Regions from separate parts of the Vibrio sp. THAF190c genome, predicted to be linked through region 2. Evidence: riboswitches for the same ligand, from Rfam matches in the RefSeq annotation. Region 2 holds a riboswitch; the other holds the start of a gene.
What was found. A riboswitch is a leader RNA that binds a small molecule or an ion and turns the genes downstream of it on or off. The one in region 2 is predicted to bind lysine.
Positions count from the first base shown of each region.

Region 1: it holds a riboswitch for lysine, as region 2 does, so the genes downstream of both, lysC (lysine-sensitive aspartokinase 3) here and FIV04_RS09530 (Na+/H+ antiporter NhaC family protein) in region 2, are expected to answer to the same signal.

Region 1 covers NZ_CP045338.1:318,885-328,516, forward strand. The annotation lists gene FIV04_RS01495 (sodium:proton antiporter) at 1-312, opposite strand, end outside; gene metH (methionine synthase) at 482-4,159, shown strand; gene lysC (lysine-sensitive aspartokinase 3) at 4,223-5,521, opposite strand; lysine riboswitch at 5,704-5,881, opposite strand; gene FIV04_RS01510 (alanine--glyoxylate aminotransferase family protein) at 6,058-7,197, shown strand; gene FIV04_RS01515 (PglL family O-oligosaccharyltransferase) at 7,259-9,034, opposite strand; gene uvrA (excinuclease ABC subunit UvrA) at 9,130-9,632, opposite strand, start outside.
Region 2 covers NZ_CP045338.1:2,141,396-2,151,027, reverse strand. The annotation lists gene purB (adenylosuccinate lyase) at 1-786, opposite strand, end outside; gene hflD (high frequency lysogenization protein HflD) at 929-1,546, opposite strand; gene mnmA (tRNA 2-thiouridine(34) synthase MnmA) at 1,590-2,726, opposite strand; gene FIV04_RS09545 (hypothetical protein) at 2,931-3,200, shown strand; gene FIV04_RS09540 (inosine/guanosine kinase) at 3,303-4,607, shown strand; gene FIV04_RS09535 (H-NS family nucleoid-associated regulatory protein) at 5,283-5,693, opposite strand; lysine riboswitch at 6,058-6,235, shown strand; gene FIV04_RS09530 (Na+/H+ antiporter NhaC family protein) at 6,351-7,943, shown strand; His leader region at 8,131-8,267, shown strand; gene hisG (ATP phosphoribosyltransferase) at 8,321-9,217, shown strand; gene hisD (histidinol dehydrogenase) at 9,217-9,632, shown strand, end outside.

The DNA.
Region 1 (9,632 bases), 1.5 Mb from region 2:
TGCGAGTACTGTGATTTCCCACTTTTGATCTTTTAGGTTGGGCAGTTTAATCCCTAATCCACCTGCGAACAGTAGGAAGCCTAAAATCCCTTTGAGTAGAAAGTCTTCGAAATTGATACTTGCTACCGTGTCCGAAGCGATTTCAGACAGCTGAAACCAATTGTTTTGACCTGCAATCAGGATAATCAGTGAAAGCATCATTGAGCCAGCAGTAATGGCGATAGTAGTTTGCATCTTTCCTATCTTGCTGTTTACAAACGCTATCAACATTGCTGCTGCAGATAAAAAGCAAAGTGTGTAGTAGACCGACATTGGATTTCCGATATGTAACAAAATATGAACATGAATTTTCGTCCTCTATCGCTTAAATAGCAAACTGTTTTTTGTCATAGATTAGTTATCAAATTCTCCGTTTAGACGTCTAGACTCCTTTTTAATGTGTGATAGGATGGAGTGATAATTAAAGGAATGAGGCTGTACTGTGGGAAGTAATGTAAAGCAACAGATCGAAGCTCAATTAAAGCAACGAATTCTATTGATCGATGGTGGCATGGGCACCATGATCCAGAACTATAAACTGGAAGAGCAGGACTATCGAGGAGAGCGCTTTGCTGATTGGCATAGTGATCTTAAAGGCAATAACGACCTTTTGGTACTCACTCAACCTCAGCTTATTAAGGACATACATTCAGCTTACTTAGAAGCTGGCGCAGACATCCTTGAAACCAATACCTTTAACGCTACTACCATTGCGATGGCTGACTATGATATGGAAAGCCTCAGCGAAGAGATTAACTTTGCTGCAGCCAAGCTAGCTCGTGAAGCCGCTGATGAGTGGACTGCGAAAACACCGGAAAAGCCTCGCTATGTCGCTGGTGTGCTTGGTCCAACTAACCGTACTTGTTCGATTTCTCCTGATGTAAATGACCCGGGCTATCGAAATGTTAGCTTTGATGAGTTAGTGGAAGCTTATTCCGAATCAACCCGAGCGCTGATCAAAGGTGGTTCTGACCTGATCCTGATTGAGACTATCTTCGATACTCTAAATGCTAAGGCTTGTGCATTTGCCGTAGATACCGTATTCGAGGAGTTAGGTATTACTCTGCCTGTTATGATCTCAGGTACTATCACTGACGCATCAGGTCGTACGCTTTCCGGTCAAACAACTGAAGCTTTCTACAATTCATTACGCCACGTTCGCCCACTGTCCTTTGGCTTAAACTGTGCCCTAGGACCAGATGAACTGCGCCCATATGTAGATGAGCTTTCTCGCATTTCAGAAACATTTGTCTCAGTTCACCCTAATGCTGGTCTTCCTAATGCATTTGGTGAATATGATCTCTCTCCTGAAGATATGGCCGCTCACGTAAAAGAGTGGGCTGAGAGTGGCTTCCTAAACCTCATCGGTGGTTGTTGTGGTACCACGCCAGAACATATTCGCCATATGGCTAATGTGGTCGACAATGTTAAGCCGCGAGCTTTACCTGAGTTAGCTGTTTCATGCCGTCTATCAGGATTAGAGCCCCTCACTATCGAAAAAGACACATTGTTCGTTAATGTTGGCGAACGTACCAACGTTACCGGTTCTGCTCGATTTAAGCGTTTGATTAAAGAGGAGCTTTATGACGAAGCTCTGGAAGTTGCTCGTCAACAAGTTGAGAATGGCGCGCAAATCATCGATATCAACATGGACGAAGGCATGCTAGACGCTGAGGCGTGCATGGTGCGTTTCTTAAATCTATGTGCGTCTGAACCTGAGATATCTAAAGTGCCTATTATGGTCGACTCCTCGAAATGGGAAGTCATCGAAGCCGGCCTGAAATGTATTCAAGGTAAGGGCATCGTTAACTCGATCTCCTTGAAAGAAGGTAAAGAGAAATTTGTTGAGCAAGCCAAGCTGATTCGCCGTTATGGTGCTGCGGTTATCGTGATGGCTTTTGACGAAGTCGGTCAAGCAGAAACCCGTCAGCATAAGCTAGAGATTTGTACTAACGCATACAATATCTTGGTGAATGAAGTTGGTTTCCCGCCGGAAGATATTATCTTCGACCCGAACATCTTCGCGGTGGCAACAGGTATTGAAGAGCACAACAACTACGCGGTTGATTTCATTGACGCGGTAGCAGACATCAAACGCGACCTTCCATATGCGATGATTTCAGGCGGTGTATCTAACGTATCGTTCTCTTTCCGTGGTAACAACTACGTTCGAGAAGCGATTCACGCGGTATTCCTGTATCACTGTTTCAAGAACGGTATGGACATGGGTATCGTTAATGCTGGTCAGCTTGAAATTTACGATAACGTCCCAGATAAACTGCGTGAAGCGGTAGAAGATGTTGTTCTTAACCGTCGTGATGACTCGACGGAGAGACTACTAGATATCGCTGCGGAATACGCTAATAAAGGTGTCGGCAAAGAGGAAGATGCTTCCGCACTTGAGTGGCGTACTTGGGCGGTTGAGAAGCGCTTAGAGCATGCACTTGTCAAAGGTATTACTGAGTTTATCGTCGAAGATACCGAAGAAGCTCGTTTGAATGCCAGTAAGCCACTAGAGGTCATTGAAGGCCCTCTAATGGATGGTATGAATGTGGTTGGTGATTTGTTTGGTGAAGGTAAGATGTTCCTTCCTCAGGTAGTTAAGTCAGCGCGTGTAATGAAGCAAGCCGTTGCACATTTGGAGCCTTTCATTAACGCTTCTAAGCAAGCTGGTTCTTCAAACGGTAAGATCTTGCTCGCTACTGTAAAAGGTGATGTTCACGATATCGGTAAGAACATTGTGGGCGTGGTACTGCAGTGTAATAACTACGAGATTATTGACCTTGGAGTGATGGTTCCTTGCGAACAGATCCTAAAAGTCGCTAAAGAAGAGAATGTCGACATTATCGGTCTATCTGGCCTGATCACTCCATCACTGGATGAGATGGTACATGTAGCTAAAGAGATGGAGCGTTTGGATTTCGACTTGCCACTGCTGATTGGTGGTGCAACAACTTCCAAGGCGCATACTGCAGTTAAGATTGAACAGAACTACAAGAACCCTGTGGTGTATGTGAACAACGCATCAAGAGCGGTTGGGGTATGTACGTCCCTGTTATCTGATGAGCTTCGTCCTGCATTTGTTGAGAAGCTAGATTTGGATTATGAGCGTGTTCGCGATCAGCACAACCGTAAAAAACCTCGCACTAAGCCTGTAACGTTAGAGCAAGCTCGAGCGAATAAAGTCGCTATTGATTGGGAAAGCTATACGCCGCCAGCTCCAGCTAAGCCGGGTGTGCATGTTTATGATGACTTTGATGTTTCGACTTTGCGTCGTTACATTGACTGGACTCCGTTCTTCATGACTTGGTCACTAGTGGGTAAATACCCTGCAATTCTTGAGCATGAGGAAGTGGGCGAGGAGGCAAAACGTCTATTTAAAGACGCCAATGACCTTCTTGATCGAGTTGAACGTGAGGGTTTACTCAAAGCTCGTGGTATGTGTGCGCTGTTCCCTGCGGCAAGTGTTGGCGACGATATTGAGGTTTACACTGACGAATCACGCACTGAGGTTGCTAAGGTTCTTCATAATCTACGTCAGCAAACAGAAAAGCCAAAAGGTTTTAACTACTGTCTGTCTGATTACATTGCGCCAAAAGAGTCTGGTAAGAAAGATTGGATCGGTGCCTTTGCCGTAACAGGTGGTATTGGAGAGCGTGAGCTTGCTGATGCATACAAAGCTGCGGGCGATGACTACAACGCCATCATGATCCAAGCAGTAGCTGACCGACTTGCTGAAGCATTTGCAGAGTACCTACATGAGCAAGTACGTAAAGATATCTGGGGTTACTCCGCCGATGAAAACCTATCAAATGATGAGTTGATTCGTGAGAAGTACCAAGGCATTCGTCCAGCACCGGGTTATCCTGCATGTCCCGAGCATACTGAAAAAGGCTCATTGTGGGAGCTACTGAAAGTGGAAGAGACGATCGATATGTCTTTGACGAGTAGTTATGCGATGTGGCCAGGTGCATCAGTATCGGGTTGGTATTTCTCTCACCCTGATTCACGCTACTTTGCAATTGCTCAGATTCAGCAAGATCAAGTAGATAGCTACGCTGATCGCAAGGGTTGGGATTCGCTTGAAGCCGAGAAGTGGTTAGGTCCAAACATTAACTAAGATCGACTAGAAAGAGAAAGGGTTGCCATTGCGCAACCCTTTTTTGTATCTATTTGATTGGTTTTACTCTTGTTCAAACAACTCTTGGTGAAGTTTCTGAATTGCCGAACGAGAAACCGATTCATGCACTAGGAAACAAAGGTTGTGTGGACTCGCTCCGTAGCAGATCATGCGTAAGTTGAAGTCTTCAAGAGTGCTGAATACCTGCTTAGCATAGCCCTTGCTCTCACTCATATTGTTACCAATAAGCGCAACAAGACATAGGTTGTGTTCAACTTCTACTGTACATAGCTCTTCAAGCTCTTTGCGTACAACTTCAGGCAATTCCGGAGCACCACCAGAAGTGTCTGTTTGATCGAGTGTCAGAGAGACACTGATCTCTGAGGTTGTAATAAGATCAACAGAGATCTTATGCTTAGCGAGGATCTCAAATACTTTCGCCAAGAAGCCGTATGCGTGGAACATGTTCGCACTGCGCAGTGTAACCATGGTTTGATTGCAACGCAGCGCAAGTGCTCTAAACAGTGGTGAGCTCTCAACTTGTTGACGAATCCAAGTACCTCCTTTTTCTGGCTCTTTAGATGAGCCTACAAAGACAGGAATCTGATGACGTAGTGCTGGCACTAATGTAGAAGGATGCAAGATCTTCGCGCCAAAATTTGCCATTTCAGATGCTTCGCTGAAGCTGATCTCTGGAATTGGTGACGCTTTAGGGGCGATACGAGGGTCTGTGGTGTAGATTCCCGGAACATCAGTCCAAATCTCTAGACCAGCCGCCAATACTGATTCTGCAATCAATGCTGCTGAATAGTCGCTTCCGCCACGACCAAGTGTGGTTGTATTACCTTCATCGTCTGCACCAATAAACCCTTGGGTAACTACGACGCGTTCTTGACACAAAGGAATCAGTTTTTCTTGAGCAAGCTGAGAGATTTGCTCCAGTTGAGGTTCTGCTTTGCCGTAAGCGTCATTGGTACGCAGGACGTCACGGATATCAAATCTGACTGCAGATACGCCACGCTCTCGAAGAATTTGCGCAAAAAGGTGAGTCGACATTAGCTCACCACATGCCACTAAGTGGTCAGTTAATTTAGCACTTGATTGAAAAGATGCAGCTTCTGCAGCACTCGCAACATTGTCCAGAATCGTATGGATCTCTTTCTCGACACTCATTGGTTCTGCGAGTTGATCCAAAATCGCGTGATGGATATCTGTTAGTTGGCTCATTAACTCTTGGCGGCGGCCTTGGTCTTGTACGCCGTTAGCTAATTCAACTAACAGGTTGGTGACGCCTGAACACGCACTGCTGACAACAAGCTTGGTATTTGGATTATTCTCAATAATGGCTGCACAGCGACTCATTGCTTCAAAGTTAGCAACGCTTGTCCCACCGAATTTGGCGACATTAAAAGAACCAGCTACATTAGATGCGCTCACGATAAATCTCCCGACTTCCTAAAATAAAAATTACTGTTGGTAATCCAACGTCCAATGTTTTGAAGAGAGGGTTTAGAGCAAAGAGAGAGGTGTGTATTTGAATTGTAAACCTCAGAAGCTCCTCATCATATTGGAATGATGACAGTTAATGGGATTCAGCCCGATTAACCGATAACAGAAACCCGACATGTTTCAGTTACCTCGGCACTGCTCCCCCTGAATGTTCTGTATTGGAAATGTGGTTCCACAAAACATCTACCTGGGCAGTGCTCCTCTTCTGCTTGATAGCTGTTTTATTGAACGTGTTTGCGGTAAGAATGTCAATCGGTAACTCAAGATAAAGTGAAAATAAATTTAACAATTCTGTGACATTGGTTTGACCTCGAGACTTTCGACTAATTGCTGAGGTTGTGGATTTGCTTTAGTGTGGAAGGTTCATGTCATAAACATAAGGGATAATTATGTCGAACCTGCACACAACCGCCACCGCTGAAAGCTTTTTTCCTCCTCATCGCACGCTAATGGGACCGGGGCCCTCTGATATTTCACCACGAGTATTACAGGCACTGAGCCGTCCTACTATTGGCCATTTAGATCCTTTGTTTATCAATATGATGGATGAGGTGAAACAGCTATTAAAGTATGCTTTTCAAACGGAAAACGAGTTTACGATTGCAGTTTCAGCACCGGGGAGTGCAGGTATGGAGACCTGTTTCGTCAATCTGATTGAACCCGGTGAAAAAGTGATTGTGTGCCGTAATGGCGTATTCGGTGAGCGAATGCGTGAAAACGTGGTTCGCTGTGGTGGCGAAGCTATTTTGGTTGACGATGAGTGGGGGAAACCTGTCTCCGTTGATAAAGTAGAGCAGGCACTGTCCGAACACCCAGATGCAGTTGCTGTTGCGTTTGTTCATGCAGAAACATCAACGGGTGCCCTTACAGATGCGGAAGCGATTTCTCAGGTTGCTCGTCGCTTTAACGCACTAACAATCGTGGATGCTGTGACTTCATTGGGTGGAGTCCCTCTGTTGGTGGACGAATGGCAGTTAGACGCCGTCTACTCGGGTAGTCAGAAGTGTTTGTCTTGCGTTCCGGGTCTTTCGCCAGTGACTTTTTCTCAAAAAGCGGTAGAGAAGATGAAAGCGCGTCAATCGCCTGTGCAAAGCTGGTTCTTAGATCAGAGCTTGGTGCTAGGGTACTGGAGTGGTGAAGGAAAGCGTAGCTATCATCATACTGCGCCGGTAAATAGCCTGTATGCTTTGCATGAGTCCTTGGTGATTCTACGCAATGAAGGGTTAGAGAACGCTTGGGAGCGTCATCAATCAGCACACCGTGAGCTAAAGGCAGGGCTTGAATCTCTTGGTCTAAGTTTTGTGGTTGAAGAGGGAAGTCGACTACCGCAATTGAACGCGGTGTATTTCCCTGAAGGAATTGATGAAGCAGCTGTTCGAACACGACTGCTTGAAGAGTACAACCTAGAGATTGGCGCGGGTCTTGGCGCATTAGCTGGGAAAGCGTGGCGAATTGGCTTAATGGGCTATGGCGCTCGCAAAGAGAATGTTGCCTTGTGTTTGAAAGCTATGGCGGATGTTTTGAAGTAAATACTTCGTATCATTGATTTGAAAGGCGAACGGGTTATCTCGTTCGCCTTTTTATTAGGTGCTATTGAGCACTGCTTTGCGCTGATGATGTCGATGACTTTACCTGTGATGGGCGCTGATACTGCACGGTTGAAAAATCTCTATTAGGGAACAGGAATTGCGCTTCGCTGCGAATCTGTTCGGCTTTGCTTTCGTCCCCTAAGCCTTGGTAAGCCAAGATCAGGTTGTTGTAAAACGCCGGTCGTGGTTTTAACTTGATGATATTCAAAGACCAATCGATATACGGCTGAATCAGCTTCGGATCTTCTTGATAGAGTCCGATATTGAGATAAGTACTGTAGATATCCCAATCGTAACGATCTTTCCAAACTACAGGGTTCGAAACCTCTTTAAGAATATCCGGATTTTTAGGCTGTGATTTCTCAAACTTGGTCAGCACATAATTGGTGTGTAAGGCGCTCAACATATAGAAGCTGACAAGAATTGGCACAACCAGGCTCATTACTCTAAATAAGGTTTTACTGATAACGCTAAATCCCTTTTGGTAATGATAGGAAGTGCGTTGATCAACCCAATAAAGGAGTACAATAAAGGTGATCCAATGAATGGCCGAGTGATAAAACGGGTACTCAAGTTGTGAGTGCAAAACGATCGGAATAAACAGAGCGAACAGAGCTAACTGTGTTCCCTTTGTGGCCGTAGTTATCCGACCTGCGACCAAAGCTGCTGCAAGTAGAATACCGATGATCGGTACGATTCCCCCCTCAACACCCCAAAATAACAATTCATTGTGCGGGTGATCCATCGCAGGAAGCCCTGGGTGATAATTGGAATTGAGTTGATGTTGACGTGCTGTGTACAGCGTATATTCAGACTCAAATTTACCATAGCCATAACCAGAGAATGGCTTTTCTACCATCATGTCTAAGGCTTGCGGAAAAGTATAAGCTCGAGGGCTTTCTAAGTGTGTACGCTTGCTGGCTAGGCTATCGGCTGCTTGTAAGTTGATGATAGCAAAACCAGCAATCAGTCCGATCAATACAGAACCGCACCAGCCGTAAAAACGCTTCTTGGTCGAAAACTTGTAAAGGTATGGCAGGATAAGGACAAAGCTTAATACACTAGCCAGCCAACCCGTCCTGGATGCGATGATGATCAGCAGTGGTGCTGTGATCGCTGGCATCAGATAGAGTAGAAACGACTCGCTCAGCTTAAGGTTGTACTTGGTTGGTTGTCTTGCCAGAAGATATGCAGAGAGCACAAAACCTGTTGCGAGAAAGCTCGCCATCACATTTGGCTGCTGGAAAATACCATAAGGGCGGTTGGCTTTGGTGTTGTAGCCAAACATATTGCCGGCTTCTAAGAAAAAGTACTGGAAGTAACCAAACAGAGCTTGAATCATAACGGCGAGTACAATGAACCACAGTAAGCGCTGCTTATGTTTGTTACTAAACTTGAATTGCTGAAGAAGAACGAAAAAAGCGAAGCCCGTCCATAGCCCAAGTAAGCGACCTGAAGCTCCGGAAGGATCTGCGTTGCTGTATAGGACTGGCAGTGTAAGAATAATGCAGCTAATCAGAAGCCCGATAGTGAGCTTTGAGTACTTGATGACTCGGTTATTGGCCATTTGGTAAAAACCAATTGCTAAAGTAAAGCTCAAGGCCAGCCAAGTGGTAGGGTTGAAGGAGAGTGCTAAGCCTGAACCACCAGGGTTAGGCATAAAAAAGTGCATAGCGATGAGAAAGACAACGGCCAAAGAAACCAAAAAGGGCTTATTGAGCGGAAGTTGAGTCACTTGACCCTCAAGCTGTGTACCACTGGTGTGTATTGTCGCCATAGATCCTTAACCTTATAAAAACGGGGCTTGTCCAATTAGAACAAGCCCCGATACTTTAACACTTTTCGTCTTATTCGCTGAGCGCTATTGTAGACCTATTTCATAGTTAACATAGGCTTAAGAAAGCGAGCGGTGTGAGAGCCTTCGACCAATGCCACATCTTCAGGCGTGCCAGCAGCAATAATTTCACCACCGCCTTGGCCACCTTCTGGGCCTAAGTCGATGATCCAGTCTGCGGTTTTAATCACATCCAAGTTGTGTTCGATTACTACGACTGTGTTTCCGTGATCACGCAGGCGGTGTAGAACGGTCAATAGCTGTTGGATATCGTGGAAGTGAAGACCTGTAGTCGGCTCATCTAGGATGTATAGAGTCTTGCCTGTATCACGCTTAGATAGCTCACGAGCCAGTTTGACACGCTGGGCTTCACCACCAGACAGTGTTGTCGCGGCTTGTCCAAGTCGAATATATGATAAGCCCACATCCATTAATGTTTGGAGCTTACGTGCGATCACTGGAACTGGGTTAAAGAATTCTCGAGCATCTTCGACCGTCATCTCTAACACTTCATCGATGGTTTTGCCTTTGTAGCGCACTT
Region 2 (9,632 bases):
AACTGCATCGAATAGTTCAGCGATGTAATCGTGTGGTTCGATTTGAGTTGTGTATGGGTTCCACGTTACGCCTAGAGACTCAGTGATGAACTCTTCAGAGAACTGGTGCCAATCAACTTCTGGGTAAGCAGAAAGGTGAGCGTTGTAGTTACCTACAGCACCGTTGATCTTACCAAGGATTTCAACGTTCGCGATTTGCTTGTACTGACGCTCCATACGGTACGCCACGTTTGCCATCTCTTTACCCATTGTTGATGGAGAAGCAGGCTGACCGTGTGTACGAGATAGAAGAGGGATGTCGCGGTACTCAACAGCAAGTGCTTTGATAGCATCGATGATGTTTTGGATTTCAGGAAGAATCACTTCGTCACGAGCTTCTTTCAGCATTAGCGCGTGAGACGTGTTGTTGATGTCTTCTGAAGTACATGCAAAGTGGATGAACTCGTTTACAGCGTGAAGCTCAGGAACACCAGCTACTTTCTCTTTTAGGAAGTACTCAACCGCTTTAACGTCGTGGTTAGTCGTACGCTCGATCTCTTTGATGCGTGCTGCATCTTCTTCAGAGAAGTTTGCTGCTAGTTCATCTAGAAACTTGTTTGCTTCTGCACTGAATGCCGGTACTTCTGCGATTGCGTCTGTTGCCGCAAGCTTTTGTAGCCAACGAATTTCAACGATAGAGCGGTACTTTAGTAGACCAAACTCACTAAAGATGCTGCGAAGTGCAGTTGTCTTGCTTCCGTAACGGCCGTCTACTGGTGAAACAGCAGTCAATGCTGACAGTTCCATGGTGTTCTCCTGAATTGAGTTTCTAAATTTTGTGAGCTTTATACCAGTAACTTTGCAGTTTGTCACGCACATTGCGCAAACGTTTGCGTGAGGGTTGTTTTGGTACAAAGAATAAGCTCGCGACAGTGCGCGAGCTGGTGTATTACATTCTTGCTAAGAGGATTTGAGCTTGCTCAACCATCTTCTTGCGTCCGAAGATTAGGTGGCGACGTTTGCCTCCTACTTGACGCCAAAGAACGGCACTGCGGATCCCTGAAAGAAGCAGGGCACGTACTTTGTGTTGGTTTGATGTCTGTTGAAGAACTGAAGGTGTACCTGAGACCTGAATACGCGGGCCAATCGGGCTTACCACGTCAAGGTAGATACTCGCTAGGTTGCTTACCATCTGCTCATCAAAAAGATCAAAGTGCTCAGCTTGGCGCTCTGCGGTTTGGATGCGATCGCCTAGCTGAGACATTGCATCATTACGACCTGACAGCTTACGCTCAAGTGCCATCAAACTAATGATGTAACGCGTGATGTCGCTGCCTGCAGGAGTACTATCGATACCTTTTACTAGGCACTCTAGACCAAGCTTTAAGTTGGACTCGCGACCAAATACGCCCACAGTATTCGCTGGGTTGGTATTTAAAATCGCACTGAGTGAAGCTTCAAAGGCATCTTTATCACAATAGCCGTCTTTTGCTACCTGTTGAACCAAAGCGACTGCTTGGCAGATTCCAGCGAAAGCGATTGTACGGTCATAAAGTGTGTTGGCCACGTAGTAACTCCTAGTTGTCTTCTATCGTTTGTCGTTCGATCAGTTAGATGCGTTTTTCGATGATGCCGCCACCAAGACAAACTTCGCCTTGATAGAATACTGCTGACTGACCTGGAGTCACTGCAATTTGAGGCTCGTCGAAGATAACCTTGATGTTCTCATCGTCAATTGGAATGATTGTACAAGGAATATCTGTTTGGCGGTAACGAGTTTTTACTGTGCACTTCAAAACATCAGTAATTGGTGCGCGGTCTACCCAGTGCAGTTGCGACGCAATTAAACCTTCAGATTTTAGAAGAGGGTGGTCTTTACCTTGTACCGCAATCAATACGTTACGCTTAAGATCTTTTTCGCCAACGAACCATGGTGCTTCGTTGCCACCGCCGCCTTTAGTGCCACCGATATGCAGGCCTTTACGCTGACCTAGTGTGTGGTACATCAGACCGTTGTGCTTACCAATCACTTTGCCTTCTGGTGTTTCAATATCACCTGGTTGTGCTGGTAGGTACTTGCCTAAGAATTCTGTAAATTTACGTTCACCGATGAAACAGATACCTGTTGAATCTTTCTTCTTTGCAGTGATCAGATCTTGCTCTTCAGCGATCTTACGTACTTCTGGCTTCTCTAACTCACCTACTGGGAATAGGCTGCGCGCAACTTGGTCTGAGCTAAGCGTGTATAGGAAGTAGCTTTGGTCTTTATTGCTATCTAGACCACGAAGCATTTCTGGCTTTTTACCTGCATCTAGCTCTTCTTGAGTTGGGAAAGTACGACGAACATAGTGACCCATTGCAATGTAGTCTGCGTCTAGTACTTCATCCGCAAATTCAAGGAAGGCTTTGAATTTGATTTCTTTGTTACAAAGAATGTCTGGGTTTGGCGTACGACCTGCTTTGTATTCTGCAAGGAAGTATTCGAATACGTTGTCCCAGTACTCTGCTGCAAAGTTAATGGTGTGAAGGTGGATACCTAGCTTGTCACAAACCGCTTGCGCATCCGCAAGATCTTCAGCTGCCGTACAGTACTCTTCGTTATCGTCTTCTTCCCAGTTTTTCATGAAAAGGCCTTCTACCTGATAGCCTTGTTGCTGGAGAAGATACGCCGAAACTGACGAATCTACACCGCCGGACATACCGACAATTACTTTCTTTTGGCTGTTTCCAGAGCTGATATCTGACATGTCTAAACACCGTTACTATTACTTGGTCGCAGATTCTAACAGAAAGAGAAACAACGTGACAGATCCGAGACCGGAATCACAGTTTCTTTTGCACAAGAAGTGCGCTGTATTTCATTAGGAATCTGATGAAAGCGAAGCGAGTCGCTAGGATGTCAGACCTATATGTGGCATAGTCGCTGAAAATCCAAGACCTGAGATGAAAAAATGTCTGAACAAGATGAATTTATGCAAGAAGAGCAGTTGATTGAGATTATTGAGAATCAGCTAGAAGACGGACAACCGATTAAGGTCAAAGAGACTTTAATGCGTTTGATGATGACCGGGCACTCTCGTGAAGATGCAATTGCAGCGATGGCATGTGCACTTGCAATCGAAGTATTTGATGTCATGAAGAACAACGCTGAATTCAACCAAAAGCGTTACGCAGAACATCTGGATATGCTGCCAGATCTAAGCTTTATGGAAGGCGAATAAAAAAATACCCATGCAAACGTTTGCTATAGTTTGAGTGATTGCCGCGCTAAATATAGCGCGGTAGAATCCGCCCCCTATTTCCCCTTGACTTAGACTAGCCTTATGAAATTTCCTGGACAACGTAAATCAAAGCACTATTTTCCGGTTCATGCTCGTGACCCATTAGTGAGCCAATCTCAGAACAGCAAGAAGATGTCTCGCACTCATATTATTGGTATTGACCAAACTTTGGTGGATATCGAAGCGAAAGTGAGTTCAGAATTAATTGAAAAGTACGGTTTAAGTAAAGGTCATTCTCTAGTTATCAATGACGAAGCTGCAGAGTCTCTATACCAAGAGCTAAAAGAGCAGTGTCTGATTACTAATGAATACGCTGGTGGCACCATTGGTAACACGCTACATAACTACTCAGTGTTAGCGGATGACCGTTCAACACTATTAGGTGTAATGAGCCAAGATATCAAAATCGGCAGCTACGGTTACCGTTACCTATGTAACACATCAAGCAGAATGGATCTGAACCATTTACAAGGGGTAGATGGCGCAATCGGTCGTTGCTTTGCTTTGATCACTGAAGATGGTGAACGCACCTTTGCAATCAGCGAAGGTCAAATGAACCAGCTAAATCCAGACAGCATTCCAGAGAAAATCTTCAAGAGTGCATCTGCATTAGTTCTAACTGCATACCTTGTTCGTTGTAAGCCAGGCGATCCGATGCCTGAAGCGACAATGAAAGCGATTGAGTACGCAAAGAAATACGATGTGCCAGTGGTACTGACTCTAGGTACTAAGTTCGTTATTCAAGACGATCCTGAATTCTGGAAAGACTTCTTAAAGCAGCACGTCACTGTCGTCGCGATGAATGAAGATGAAGCAGAAGCACTAACTGGTGAAAGCGATCCTCTAGCTGCATCAGATAAGACTCTGGATTGGGTAGATTTGGTTTTATGTACAGCAGGTCCTGTTGGTCTATTTATGGCGGGTTACACTGAAGAGGCTGCGAAGCGCGAAACAACACTGCCGTTGCTACCGGGTTCTATTGCCGAGTTCAACCGTTTTGAATTTAGCCGCCCAGCGCATAAAGCGTTGTGTGAATCTCCTATCAAAGTTTACTCGCATATTGCCCCTTACATGGGCGGCCCTGAGAAAATTAAGAACACTAACGGCGCGGGTGATGCTGCGTTATCTGCGTTGCTACATGATATGGCTGCAAATAAGTACCATAAAGAGAATGTGCCGAATTCAAGTAAGCATCAGCACTCATTTTTAACTTACTCTTCGTTCTCACAAGTATGTAAATATTCAAACCGTGCAAGCTACGAAGTATTAGTTCAGCACTCACCACGTTTATCTCGCGGTCTTCCTGAACGCGAAGACAGCTTAGAAGAAGCATACTGGGAACGTTAATCGCTCACTATTGAAAAGCTGAATTGTCTAAAAACCTCAAACCTAGTTTGAGGTTTTTTTATTTCTATTAATATTTGATAGGTACATTCAGTTTTCGAATAGTCGGTAGTCAAGTAAGTAATAGTAAGGGAGTTTCATCGTAATTTATTTACGTAACACCTTGCCAAAAGGCACTTGATAAGAGTGTCTCATTATATGGCATGTATAATGTCTCGATGATTATCATGTGCGTGTATATACATAATAATAATGAGACAATTACGCAATAGCGTGGGTTATTGACGCGCTTATTATTCAATATGTTCCCAAATGGAACAGCCGTCACAGGTATATATACTTTAGTATAACGATCGACAAGTTTTAGAGTTTGAGATAATTAATCGGGTTATCGTGAGTCTGCGGATTTTCAGCTTAGCACTACCACAAAATGTCGTGGTTATCTTTCTATTGAACGGCGTGGCATTACAATATTGTAAAGCGTTTAGGGAGTTGATTCGACTGAGGTACCTGATGACCACAATAGGTGGATGTTATCTATTAAGGACTAGTAGCATGAAGTAAGGGCAGAAGTGTAGATGCTCATTTTAAGATTGGTAAGAGACAAGCAGTTTTGCTCAGATAAAAATAAAGGCCTATCGAAATAGGCCTTTATTATATGAATTTGATTGCTAACTATTAGATAGCGAAATCTTCTAGAGATTTACCAGCATCAAGCTGTTGTTGGATTGCTGAAGGTGTACGACCTTGACCAGTCCAAGTCTTCTCTTCGCCGTTTGCATCAACGTATTTGTATTTAGCAGGACGTGGTGCACGCTTAGATTTAGTGCCTTTTGCTTTTGACTCACCAGAAAGAGCAGCAATTAGATCAGCAACGTCAATGCCGTCTTTAGCGATTTGATCTGCGATTGCAGCTAGTTTTGCTTCTTGTTCTGCACGAGCAGCACGTTCTTCAGCTTCAGCTTCTTGACGCTCTTGTACAACAATAGTCAGTTTATCTAGTGCTTCTTCTAGTTGCTCAAGAGTTAATTCACGTGAGAATGCACGAAGGCTACGGATATTTAATAGAGTTTTTGTTAATTCAGACATGATATTTCCCATCAAGATAAATTAATTAATCCTCCTAATAATAAACAGAGGTATTAAAGAAAACAAACAGTATTTTTTATTAAAACTTAATTAAATATTGAAAAAGAGGGGAACTTTCAGAAAAACCGATGGAGTCCCAAGTTTAAGATATAATAATTCTAATACTACTCTATAAATGTGATATGTGACTGATGGAGTAGGTGTGGCGATGTTGTGAGCACCTTGATTACTTTACTAACAAAAAAGTTAGTTTTCTCGGAATGATATGTTGCATTGTTGCTTTTGTTGAGTACAATTGCGGCTACCTGATGCGGTGCGCTGGTTAAATTGTTGTTAAAATGAACTAACAATAGTTAAAAGTGTTATCGCACGTAGAGGTGCAATTGCAAAGAGTAACTCTCATTGGGGTGATGCCAATGAATGGGAGCAAAAGGTGTAATTGCCGAAGTAAATTGTATATCTAAGCAATTTGCTGGGGTTGTGCTAAATAGGTACAACACTGCCATAGTCTTAATTTTAAACTATGGAGCGCTACTGTAGGGTTGGGTGAAGTGTTCACTTCCCTTTCGCTTAGTTCAACATGAACTTGGTCGTCTGTACCGAGTTTGTCTGCAGTAGATCTCTAGCCAAATAAAAATAAACTGGTTTTTGAAGATCATGAATTTAATAGATTTTGCAACATCGCCTTTATCATTGCTCCCGCCACTGGTGGCATTGAGCCTTGCTATTGTGACTCGTCGTGTTTTAGTTTCTCTTGGTGTCGGTATTGTAATGGGCGCTATTCTACTGGCTGATTATTCAGTTGGTAATGCCGCGAGCTATGTTGCTACTAAGGTATCGGGTGTTTTCATTGAAGACGGCGGTATTAACACTTGGAACATGAGTATTGTCGGGTTCCTTCTTCTTTTGGGTATGATGACGGCGTTGCTAACGCTATCTGGTGGTACTCGTGCGTTTGCTGAATGGGCACAGTCTCGTGTTAAGAGCAAACGTGGTTCTAAACTATTAGCTGCATTCTTGGGTGTATTCATCTTTGTTGATGATTACTTCAACAGCCTAGCCGTTGGTGCGATCTCTCGTCCTGTAACAGACCGTTTCTATGTATCTCGCGCTAAGCTTGCTTATATCTTAGATTCAACTGCTGCTCCAATGTGTGTGATCATGCCAGCATCAAGCTGGGGTGCGTACATCATGACTATCATCGGTGGCATTCTTGTGACTCATGGTATGACTGAGTACTCGGCACTAGGCGCATACATCCGTCTTATCCCAATGAACTTCTACGCAGTGTTTGCACTACTCATGGTATTTGCAGTGGCGTGGTTTGGTCTTGATGTAGGCAAAATGCGTGACCACGAAATTGAAGCATCTCAAGGCCGTGGTTTTGAAGGCGACAATGACAGCCAACAAGCTCACGACCTAAATGAAGAGCTAGACATTGAAGAGAGCCAAAACGGTTCAGTGTCTGATCTAATTATGCCTATCGTATCGCTTATCGTGGCGACAGTAGCAGCGATGCTATACACCGGTGGCGCGGCACTGGCTGCTGACGGCCAAGCGTTCAACTTACTTGGTGCGTTTGAAAACACAGATGTAGGTAAGTCTCTTGTTTACGGTGGTATCTTAGGTCTACTTGTTGCTCTAGCAACCGTGTTTAAGCAAAAACTGCCTATGGCGGAAATCGTTCGTACTATGTGGATCGGTGCTCGCTCAATGTTTGGCGCAATCCTGATCCTTGTATTCGCATGGACAATCGGTTCAGTTATTGGCGACATGAAAACAGGTACTTACCTATCTTCGCTAGCAACGGGCAACATTGATTACCACTGGCTACCAGTGATTCTATTCCTACTTGCTGGTCTGATGGCATTCTCTACTGGTACATCATGGGGTACCTTCGGCATCATGCTACCAATCGCGGGTGACATGGCTGGCGCGACAGACCTTGCACTTATGCTGCCGATGTTGAGTGCGGTACTAGCAGGCTCTGTATTTGGTGACCACTGTTCTCCAATCTCAGATACAACCATTCTGTCTTCAACCGGTGCACGTTGTAACCACATCGACCACGTAGCTACGCAGCTTCCTTACGCGCTGTCTGTGGCTCTAGTATCATGTGTAGGCTTCATCGTTCTGGGTATGACAGCTTCTGTAGCGCTTTCGTTCTCAGCAGCAGCGCTAACATTTGTTGGTGTGTGTTTTGCACTGGGTTACTTCTCGCGTTGCAAAATGGCAACTTGCAAGAGCTAATCAGTGAAATAACCACATTTAAGAGGGAGGCTACGGCTTCCCTTTTTTATTGGCGTTAAATTAATTTTAAAAATCGTGAAAAAAGTTCGAATAAATGGTTGAAAAAGACCACCACCTTAGTTAGTGTGGAGATAAGACAGCAAACAACATAAGAGCTGATAAGTATGCGTAAATTAGTAATGAACATTCATCACCATCATCACCCTATCTAGTCTTTCGGGGAGATATACGCGTACCCGGGAGCAAGATTACTCCCGGAGGTTAAGTCAAAAGAATTTAGATTTAAACCCTCGGGATGACAGAGTCTTCCGAGGGTTTTTTAGTTTTAGCGCTTTAAATTAATTAATAAATTCAAATATTTGCACAGGGATACAGCAATGCAGACACAACGCCTAAGAATCGCAATTCAAAAGAAAGGTCGCCTAAGTAAAGAGTGCCAAGACCTACTAAAAAAATGTGGTGTTAAATTCAACATCATGGGTGAGCGCCTAGTTGTACATTCACTAAATATGCCAATCGACCTATTACTGGTTCGTGATGATGACATCCCAGGTTTGATCATGGACGGTGTCGTTGACCTTGGTTTCATTGGTGAAAATGAACTGGAAGAAGTTCGCCTAGATCGCCTTGCTCTTAAAGAGCCTGCAGAGTTCCAAACACTACGTCGTCTAGATTTCGGTGGTTGCCGTTTATCTATCGCAATCAATAAAGACGAAGAGTACAACGGACCGCAAGACCTAGCGGGCAAGCGTATCGCAACCACTTACCCTCAACTTCTAAAAGCTTACATGGACGAGCAAGGTGTTGATTTCAGCACTTGTATGCTAACTGGCTCTGTAGAAGTGGCTCCTCGTGCTGGACTTGCAGATGCGATTGCTGATTTAGTTTCTACAGGCGCAACACTGGAAGCAAACGGTCTAAAAGAAGCTGAAATCATCTTCCAATCTAAAGCGACACTGATTCAACGTACTGGCGAATTTGACGCAGATAAGACAGCATTGATTGAAAAGCTACTAACACGTATGCAAGGCGTACAACAGGCGAAAGAATCTAAGTACATCATGCTACACGCTCCAACTGCTCAGCTTGAACAGATCAAAGCATTGCTACCTGGTGCTGAAGATCCAACGGTTCTTCCTCTTTCAACGGACAAAGACAAAGTTGCAGTTCACCTAGTAAGTACAGAGAACTTGTTCTGGGAAACGATGGAACAACTGAAAGAGCTAGGTGCGAGTTCAATCCTAGTATTACCAATCGAAAAAATGATGGGGTAATCCGCATGAGAACCGTTGTTTGGCAATCTTTAAGTGAATCTCAGCAAGATTCTGTACTAGAGCGTCCCGCGATTAGTGAGGGCGCAAACATCACCGCGGCTGTTTCTGAGGTTATCGCCAAAGTGCGAAGTGAAGGCGACGCTGCACTGACTGAACTGACCGAAAAGTTTGACCGAGTAACGCCAAAGTCTATCCGCGTTTCGGCGGACGAGATTGAAGAAGCAAGTGCTCGTCTAACAGCAGAAATGAAGCAAGCACTAGAGCAAGCTTACAGCAACATTGCTAAGTTTCACGAAGCGCAAAAACCGCAACCTATTAAGGTCGAGACTCAACCTGGGGTCGTATGTGAGCAGGTGACTCGCGCTATCAATACGGTTGGTCTTTACATTCCGGGTGGTAGTGCTCCGCTTCCTTC